Regions from separate parts of the Nocardioides humi genome, predicted to be linked through region 1. Evidence: riboswitches for the same ligand, from Rfam matches in the RefSeq annotation. Region 1 holds a riboswitch; the other holds the start of a gene.
The links. A riboswitch is a leader RNA that binds a small molecule or an ion and turns the genes downstream of it on or off. The one in region 1 is predicted to bind glycine.
Positions count from the first base shown of each region.

Region 2: another riboswitch for glycine. It lies ahead of gcvP (aminomethyl-transferring glycine dehydrogenase); the one in region 1 lies ahead of gcvT (glycine cleavage system aminomethyltransferase GcvT).

Region 1 is NZ_CP041146.1:5,661,115-5,665,821, forward strand. Features, by position in the region: gene FIV44_RS27315 (serine hydroxymethyltransferase) at 1-717, opposite strand, end outside; gene gcvH (glycine cleavage system protein GcvH) at 719-1,090, opposite strand; gene gcvT (glycine cleavage system aminomethyltransferase GcvT) at 1,117-2,250, opposite strand; glycine riboswitch at 2,305-2,407, opposite strand; glycine riboswitch at 2,408-2,505, opposite strand; gene FIV44_RS27330 (helix-turn-helix transcriptional regulator) at 2,581-2,937, shown strand; gene FIV44_RS27335 (hypothetical protein) at 2,934-3,305, shown strand; gene FIV44_RS27340 (SDR family NAD(P)-dependent oxidoreductase) at 3,466-4,707, shown strand, end outside.
Region 2 is NZ_CP041146.1:5,963,261-5,967,967, forward strand. Features, by position in the region: gene FIV44_RS28750 (double zinc ribbon and FHA domain-containing protein) at 1-247, shown strand, start outside; gene ftsR (transcriptional regulator FtsR) at 294-980, shown strand; gene FIV44_RS28760 (bifunctional nuclease family protein) at 1,039-1,509, shown strand; gene FIV44_RS28765 (MerR family transcriptional regulator) at 1,651-2,250, shown strand; glycine riboswitch at 2,275-2,365, shown strand; gene gcvP (aminomethyl-transferring glycine dehydrogenase) at 2,446-4,707, shown strand, end outside.

The sequences.
Region 1 (4,707 bases):
GCCGCGCGGGCCGCCGAGCGTCTTGTGGGTGGTCGTGGTGACGATGTCCGCGTGGGGGACCGGGCTCGGGTGCAGCCCGGCGGCGACCAGGCCGGCGAAGTGCGCCATGTCGACCATGAGGTGGGCGCCCACGAGGTCGGCGATCCGGCGGAACTCCGCGAAGTCCAGCTGCCGCGGGTACGCCGACCAGCCGGCCACGATCAGCCTCGGCCGGTGCTCGAGGGCCAGCCGCTCCACCTCGGCCATGTCGACCCGGAGGTCCGTGTCGTCGACGTGGTAGGCGACGACGTCGTAGAGCCGGCCGGAGAAGTTGATCCGCATGCCGTGGGTCAGGTGGCCGCCGTGCGCGAGGTCCAGGCCGAGGATCGTGTCGCCGGGCTCGAGCAGCGCGAACATCGCGGCGGCGTTGGCCTGCGCGCCCGAGTGCGGCTGCACGTTGGCGGCCTCGGCGCCGAACAGCTCCTTGACCCGGTCGATGGCGAGCTGCTCGACGACGTCGACGTGCTCGCAACCGCCGTAGTAGCGGCGGCCGGGGTAGCCCTCGGCGTACTTGTTGGTCAGCACCGAGCCCTGGGCCTCCATGACGGCGACGGGGGCGAGGTTCTCCGACGCGATCAGCTCGAGCGTGCCCTGCTGGCGGGCGAGCTCGGCGGCGATGGCGGCATGGACGTCGGGGTCGTACGCCGCGAGCGGCTGGTCGAGCATCCGCTGCGTCATCTCAGGCCTCCACCAGCGCGTCGTAGGCCGCGGCGTCGAGCAGCTCGCCGGGATCGGTGACCCGGACGACGAACAGCCAGCCGGCGCCGAACGGGTCGCTGTTGACCAGGCTCGGGTCGGCGTCGACGGCGTCGTTGACCTCGACCACCTCGCCGGTCACGGGGGCGTAGAGGTCGCTGACGGACTTGGTGGACTCCAGCTCGCCGCAGGCCTCGCCGGCCGTGACGGCGCTGCCGACGGCCGGCAGGTCGACGTACACGACGTCGCCGAGGGCGTCGGCGGCGAACGCGGTGACGCCGACCCGGGCGGTGTCGCCGTCGGCGCTGATCCACTCGTGCTCGGCGGTGTACTGGAGGTGGGTGGGGTTGCTCATGGTGGGCTCCTGGCAGGTCGGTGAGGTCAGCGGGGGCGGGTGTAGAAGGGCAGGTCGACGACGTCGGCGTCCTCGAGGGCGCCGCGCAGCGAGACGGCGAGGCGGGTGCCGGGCGCCGCGAGGCGCGGCGGCACGTAGGCCATCGCGATCGGCCGCTCCAGCGTGGGCGAGGGGGAGCCGCTGGTGACCTCGCCGACCTCGGCGCCGGTCGCGGGGTCGACGACGGGGTAGCCGGCGCGGGGCGATCGCCGCCCGCGGGCCGCCAGGCCGACGAGCACCCGCTGCGGGCCGTCCTCCTCGCGCTTCGCGAGCGCCTCCCGGCCGACGAAGCCGCCGGGCTTGTCGAGGACGACGACCCGGCCGAGGTTCGCCTCGTACGGCGTGGTGGCGCGGGTGAGCTCGTGGCCGTAGAGCGGCATCCCCGCCTCCAGGCGGAGCGTGTCGCGGCACGCGAGGCCCGCCGGCACCAGTCCGTGCGGGTCACCGGCCCGCTGCAGCGCGGCCCACACGGCCGGCGCCTCGGCCGGCCGGCAGTAGACCTCGAAGCCGTCCTCGCCGGTGTAGCCGGTCCGCGCGAGCAGCACGTCGATGCCCGCGACGGTGCCGGCGTCGATGGCGTAGTACTTCAGCGACGGCACGTCGAGCGCGGTCAGCTCCGCGACGATCGCCGCCGACGCCGGGCCCTGGACCGCCAGCAGCGCCCAGTCCGCCGACGTGTCGCGGACCGTGGCGTCGTACCCCCGGGCGCGGGCGGCGAGCTCCGGCGCGACCACGGCGACATTGCTCGCGTTGGCGACGACCAGGTAGTGCTCGTCGGCGAGCCGGTAGACGACGAGGTCGTCGATGATCCCGCCGTCCTCGGCACAGATCATGGAGTAGCGGGCGCGGCCGACGCCGATCGCGGACGGCCGGCCCACGAGCGCGTGGTCGAGCGCCGCGCCGGCACCCGGCCCGGTCAGCTCGATCTCGCCCATGTGGGTGAGGTCGAAGAGGCCGGCGGTGGCGCGGACCGCGCGGTGCTCGGCCGTCTCCGAGCCGTAGCGGACCGGCATCTGCCAGCCGGCGAAGTCGGTGAACGACGCGCCGAGCGCGGCGTGGACGTCGTGGAGGAGGGTACGGCGCGGGGACGCCGCGGGGGACCCGTCGGGGTCGGTCGTCATGCGGGAGGCTTCCTCGTGGAGAGCGCGGCGGACGCCGCGCTCGTGGCTGGGTTGCCTCCCCGCTCTGTCATCGCTACCTGAGAGCTTCACCGCCCGGTCGGGCGGCTTGCACCGTGGGTGCGGGCCGGTCGATCCGGTCCGACTTTCCAGAGTTCGCCTCGACCCGGCGGTCAGGGTGCCTGAGAGATTCGTGGGGAGATTTGCTCCTTCGGCGCCCGGTCCTCGTGGGACCCGGGACTCTCCCGCCGGGGTTCGAACAGCGCGATGTTCAGTTGTCGGGCACGAGGGTAGCAGCGTGGGACGGTGTAGCGTATCGGCTACGCTTGGTCCATGAGGGATCTCGACGAGTTGGCCGGCCCCACCACCGCGGGCTACATCCGGCGGACCGCCGCCAACCTGCTCAAGGACGCCCGGATCCGCACCGGTCTCACCCAGCAGCAGGTCGCCGACGCCGCCGGCGTCCCGCGCTCGACGATCGCCCGGATCGAGACGGGCAGGATGCAGCCGACCATTCCCACCTTGGACACGATCCTGATCTCCATCGGCCTGGAGCTGCGCCTGCGGCTGGAGGTCTTCGACGACCACGACCGAGTGCTGGACCGTCGGGCGGCCGCCTATCCGGCCCGCCAGGCGGAGATCGACGCCGGCCTTGACGCATTCGTCGAGAAGTACCGACCCGCGATATGAGCGCCTTCCGTCCCGAGCCCATCCTGGGCGTCCTCGACGAGCACGGTGTCGAGTTCGTCGTGATCGGCGGCTATGCGGCGGTGCTCCACGGCGCGAGCCGGCCGACGTCCGACGTCGACGTGACGCCGGAGCGGAGCGGGGAGAACCTGGCCCGGCTGGCCGATGCGCTCGGTGCGCTCGAGGCCAAGATCCGCGTCGACGGTCTCGAGGAGGGCCTGCCGTTCTCCACCGACGCGACGGCGCTCGCCGGCATCTCGGTGCTCAACCTGACCACGAGGTACGGCGACCTCGACATCTCCATGATCCCGAACGGGACCGAGGGCTTCGACGACCTGGTGCGTGATGCCCGGCGAATTCCGGGTGGGTGAAAGTGAGCCGCGGATCGCGAGTCTCGCCGACGTGATCCGGTCCAAGGAGAGCGCGAACCGGCCCAAGGACGCCGAGGCCCTTCCCGAATTGCGGCGCCTGGCCATCGCGATCGCCGAGGCCGAGACGACCTGACCACGCCTGCGCACGTACGATCTGCCGGTGCCCAGCCCGTACTCCGTCGACCCCTCCGAGCAGCTGACCGGGATCGACCCCGACGAGCTGGCGATCACCCTCAAGGTCCTCGGCCAGCTCCCGCTGCTGCCGCCGGACCACGACGACATCCGCACGGTGAAGCGGGCGGCGTCGTACATGTACAAGCTGATCAAGAAGTCCCGGCGGGCCGAGATCCGGATGGAGCGGCAGCGCCACGACCAGGACATCATCGAGCGGACGGCGACCGGGTCCCGGATGCGGATCGACGACGAGACGGCCGGCATCCCGCTGGTCTCGACGGCGCAGGGCGCCTTCGCGGGGGAGCTGCTCACCGCCCGCGGGTGCTACATCTGCAAGGAGGACTTCACCCTCGTCGACGCGTTCTACCACTGGCTGTGCCCGCGCTGCGCCGCGATGAGCCACGCCAAGCGGGACCAGCGCACCGACCTCACGGGCAGGCGGGCGCTGCTCACCGGCGGGCGGGCGAAGATCGGGATGTACATCGCGCTGCGGCTGCTGCGCGACGGCGCGCACCTGACCATCACCACGCGCTTCCCGAAGGACGCCGTACGCCGCTTCTCCGCCCTCGAGGACTCCGGCGACTGGCTGCACCGGCTCAAGGTGGTCGGCATCGACCTGCGCGACCCGACCCAGGTCATCGCGCTGGCCGACGACGTGGCGGCCGACGGCCCGCTCGACATCCTGGTCAACAACGCCTGCCAGACGGTACGACGCCTGCCCGGCGCCTACTCCCACCTGATCGAGGGCGAGTCGGCCCCGCTGGAGGCGCTGCCCGGCGGCCGCGACCTGCCCGAGATGGTGACCTTCGACCGGATCTCGGAGGCGCACCCCGCCTCGATCGCCGGTGCACTGGAGGCCACCGCCGTGGCCCACCACGAGGGCGAGTCGCGCGAGTCGGCGCTGGCGGCCCACAACGCGGCGTCGATGACGGCGCTCGCCCTCAAGGCGGGCAGCGCCTCCCTGGAGGCGCACCTGGCCGGGACGGCGGTCGACGCCGGCGGCCTGATCCCGGACGTGCAGGCCAACAACTCCTGGACCCAGGTGGTCGACGAGGTCGACCCGCTGGAGCTGCTGGAGGTGCAGTTCTGCAACTCCATCGCGCCGTTCCTGCTCGTCTCGCGTCTGCGGCCCGCGATGCGGGCGGCCGTGGCGGCGGGTGCGCGCCGCGCCTACGTGGTCAACGTGAGCGCGATGGAGGGCCAGTTCTCGCGCCGCTACAAGGGCCCG
Region 2 (4,707 bases), 300 kb from region 1:
CGACGCCGACGAGGTGACCGCCGGGCGCCACCCGGAGAGCGGCATCTTCCTCGACGACGTCACGGTCTCGCGCCGGCACGCCGTGTTCCGGCGCGACGGCGACATCTTCACCGTCGAGGACGCCGGCAGCCTCAACGGCACCTACGTCAACCGGGACCGGATCGAGAAGGTCCAGCTCAAGGACAGCGACGAGGTCCAGGTCGGCAAGTACCGCCTGGTCTTCTTCGCGGGACACGAGAGCGCCTGAGCATGACCGCTGCCGTCGCTCGGGGGAGCGGGAGCCGCGACTCAACATCGGGCAGGTGCTCGACCGGCTGCGTGCCGACTTCGAGGACATCAGCATCCCCAAGATCCGCTTCCTCGAGGCGGAGGGGCTGGTGAAGCCCGAGCGCACGCCCGCCGGCTACCGGAAGTTCTCCGAGAGCGACATCGACCGGCTGCGCTACATCCTGCGGATGCAGCGCGACCACTACCTGCCGCTCAAGGTGATCGGCGAGCACCTCGACGCCATCGACCGCGGCCTGACGCCGCCCGAGCCCGAGCCGGTCGTGCCGACCGTGCCCACGGTCGCCCTGGGCGCCGACGGCCTGCCCGCCCCCGAGTCGTTCCGTCGCACCGACCGGGTGCGGCTCTCGCGCAAGGAGCTGGTCAAGGTGGCCGAGATCGACGAGGAGCTCCTCGGGCAGCTCGAGTCCTTCGCCCTCGTCAGCCCGTCCCCGACGGGCCACTACGACACCGACGCGCTGGTGATCGCGCAGACCGCGCGGGAGCTGGCCGACTACGGCATCGAGCCCCGGCACCTGCGCGCCTTCCGGACCGCCGCCGACCGCGAGGTCGGCCTGATCGAGCAGGTCGTCGCCCCGCGCAAGGGGCGCGACGCCGGCGCCAGCGCGCGTGCCGAGGAGGCGGTCAGCGAGATCGCCGCGCTGTCGGTGCGCCTGCACGCGACCCTGGTGAAGGCCGGGCTGCGGCGCATCTGACCCGCGTCCCGATCCGGCCTCGGCTCCTCGACGACCTGGACCGAAGTAGGCTGGCTCCATGCGCGAGGTCGATGTGATGGGTGTCCGGGTGGAGATGCCGTCCAACCAGCCGATCGTGCTGCTCCGCGAGGTCGGGGGCGAGCGCTACCTGCCGATCTGGATCGGCGCCGTCGAGGCGACCGCCATCGCCTTCGCCCAGCAGGGCGTCGTCCCTCCCCGGCCGCTGACCCACGACCTGATGAAGGACGTGCTGACCGCGACCGGCAACGAGCTGAGCGAGGTCCGGATCACCGACGTCCGCGACAACGTCTTCTACGCGACGCTCGTGTTCGCCTCCGGGGTGGAGGTGAGCGCGCGGCCGTCGGACTCGATCGCGCTCGCGCTGCGGACCGGCACCACCATCTACTGCGCCGACGACGTGCTCGCCGAGGCGGGGCTCGCGGCGCCGGCCGAGGAGGAGGACGAGGTCGAGGCGTTCCGCGAGTTCCTCGACCATGTCTCGCCGGAGGACTTCGGCTCCGAGGGCTGACCCGGACCGGACCTCAGCCTCAGGTTGAGGATGAGGGTTTTCGGCGACACGCCCGGCCACGTCTTTGACCGGCCCGACACGGCGGCCGTACCGTGAGGGAGTCGAAACCACAGCAGTGCAATGCCGCGACCTGGAGGATCCGTGAACGAGCAGCAGCCCGAGAAGGTCGGTCAGGACGCGACCGCGGCGACTGCTGCCGCCGAGGAGCAGGGCCTCCTCTTCACCGACGACGTCTCCCCGCTGCCCAGCGACCTCGGGTACCGCGGCCCCACCGCGTGCAACGCCGCCGGCATCACCTACCGCCAGCTCGACTACTGGGCCCGCACCGGCCTGATCGAGCCGAGCGTGCGGGGCGCCAAGGGCTCCGGCTCGCAGCGGCTCTACAGCTTCCGCGACATCCTGATCCTCAAGATCATCAAGCGGCTCCTCGACGCCGGCATCTCGCTGCAGCAGATCCGCACCGCCGTCGGCCACCTCCGCGAGCGGGGCACCGACGACCTCACCCAGGTCACCCTGATGAGCGACGGCTCCTCGGTCTACGAGTGCACCAGCAACGACGAGGTCATCGACCTCCTCCAGGGCGGGCAGGGCGTGTTCGGCATCGCCATCGGCGGCGTCTGGCGCGAGATCGAGGGCACGCTGGCCCAGCTGCCGAGCGAGCACGCCAACGAGGCGGACCCCGACGTCCCGGTCGCCGGCGACGAGCTCGCCGCGCGCCGTGCCGCCCGCAGTGTCGGCTGATTGCCTGTAGGCTGTACCCGCTGTCGATGCTGCACGGGAGAGTCAGGCCCCGTGCCTGCGCCGAAGGGGCAATCCCTCCCCGGAACCTCTCAGGCGCCAGGACCGTGCGGAGCAGGCAACTCTGAAGGTGCGATGACGCGCTGACAGAGGGGGAGGGCTCGAAAGTCTTCGATCCCTGAGGAAGCCTGCCTGCTCATGAGCGCACCGTTCGACTCTGCCCCCTTCGTCCGGCGTCACATCGGTCCCGACGACGCCCAGGTCGAGGCCATGCTCGACCGCCTCGGTCACCCGTCCCTGGACGCGCTGATGGAGGCGGCCGTGCCGAAGTCCATCCGGTCCACCGACCCGCTCGGCCTGCCCGCCGGCGTCGACGAGGAGACCGCGGCCGCCGAGCTCCGGGCGCTGGCCGCGGCCAATGTCCCCGGCGAGGCGATGATCGGGCTCGGCTACCACGCCACCGTGACGCCCGCGGTGATCCGCCGCAACCTGCTGGAGGACCCGAGCTGGTACACCGCCTACACGCCGTACCAGCCGGAGATCTCGCAGGGCCGGCTCGAGGCGCTGATCAACTTCCAGACCATGGTCGCCGACCTGACCGGGCTCACCACCGCCGGCTCGTCGCTGCTCGACGAGGGTACGGCGGCCGCCGAGGCGGTCGCGCTGGCCTTCCGCGCCAACCGGAAGGCCTCCGGTCCGTTCGTCGTCGACGCCGACGCGCTCCCGCAGACCATCGACGTGGTCCGCACCCGCGCCGAGGGCCTCGGCATCGAGATCGTCGTCGCCGACCTGTCGGCCGGGCTGCCCGACGGCGAGGTGTCCGGTGTGCTCGTCCAGTACCCCGGGGCGTCCGGCCGCGTCGCCGACATCCGGCCGGTCGTCGAGGCCGTGCACGAGCGCGGGGGCCTCGCGGTCGTCGCCGCGGACCTGCTCGCGCTCACCCTGCTCGAGGCGCCCGGCACGCTCGGCGCCGACGTGGTCGTCGGCTCGGCGCAGCGCTTCGGCGTCCCGCTCTTCTACGGTGGCCCGCACGCCGGCTTCATCGCCGTCCGCGAGGGCCTGGAGCGGCAGCTGCCCGGCCGCCTGGTCGGCGTCTCGGTCGACGCGGAGGGGCGCCCGGCGTACCGGCTCGCGCTGCAGACCCGCGAGCAGCACATCCGCCGCGACAAGGCGACGTCCAACATCTGCACCGCGCAGGTGCTGCTCGCCGTGACCGCCGGGATGTACGCCGTCTACCACGGCCCCGAGGGGCTGAAGGCGATCGCGGGCGACATCCACACGCTGGCCGGCCGTGCCGCCGCGTCACTGAGCCGCGCCGGCTTCGAGCTGGTCGGCGACACCTTCTTCGACACGCTGCAGGTGCGGGTCCCCGGGCGCGCCGGCGAGATCGTGGCGGCCGCGCGGGCCGAGGGCGTGCACCTGCGGCAGGTCGACGAGGACGTCGTCGGCATCTCCTTCGGGGAGACCGCCGGCGCGCCGACCCTGCGCGCGCTGCACACCGCCCTCGGTGTGGCGCCGGCCGCGACCGAGCCGCTGGCCGGCATCCCGGACGCGCAGCGTCGGACGACCGACTTCCTCACCCACCCGGTGTTCAACACCCACCACAACGAGACCTCGATGCTGCGCTATCTCGCGCGGCTCTCGAACCGCGACTACGCGCTCGACCGCGGGATGATCCCGCTCGGCTCGTGCACCATGAAGCTCAACGCGACCACCGAGATGGAGCCCATCTCGCTGGCCGGGTTCGCGAACCTGCACCCGTTCGTGCCCGCCGCGGACGCCGACGGCTACCGGCAGCTGATCGAGCAGCTCGAGGGCTGGCTCGCCGAGGTGACCGGCTACGACCGGGTCTCGATCCAGCCCAACGCCGGCGCCCAGGGCGAGTACGCCGGCATGCTCGCCATCCGCAACTACCACCGCGCCAACGGCCAGGGCCAGCGCGACGTGTGCCTGATCCCGTCCTCGGCCCACGGCACCAACCCGGCGTCGGCGGTGATGGCCGGCATGAAGGTGGTCGTGGTCAAGGCCAACGACGACGGCACCGTCGACCTCGACGACCTGCGCGCCAAGTGCGCGCAGCACGCCGAGACCCTCGCCGCGATCATGGTGACCTACCCGTCGACCCACGGCGTCTACGAGGAGACCATCACCGAGCTGTGCGATGTCGTCCACGAGCACGGCGGCCAGGTCTACATCGACGGCGCGAACTTCAACGCGCTGCTCGGCTACGCCGCGCCCGGCCGGTTCGGCGGCGACGTCTCGCACCTCAACCTGCACAAGACCTTCTGCATCCCGCACGGCGGCGGCGGCCCGGGCGTCGGGCCGGTCGCGGTGCGCGCCCACCTGGCGCCGTACCTGCCGACGCACCCGCTGCACCCCGACGCGGACCGCCGCGAGGGCACCGGCGCGATCAGCGCCGCACCGTTCGGCTCGGCCGGCATCCTGCCGATCTCGTGGGCC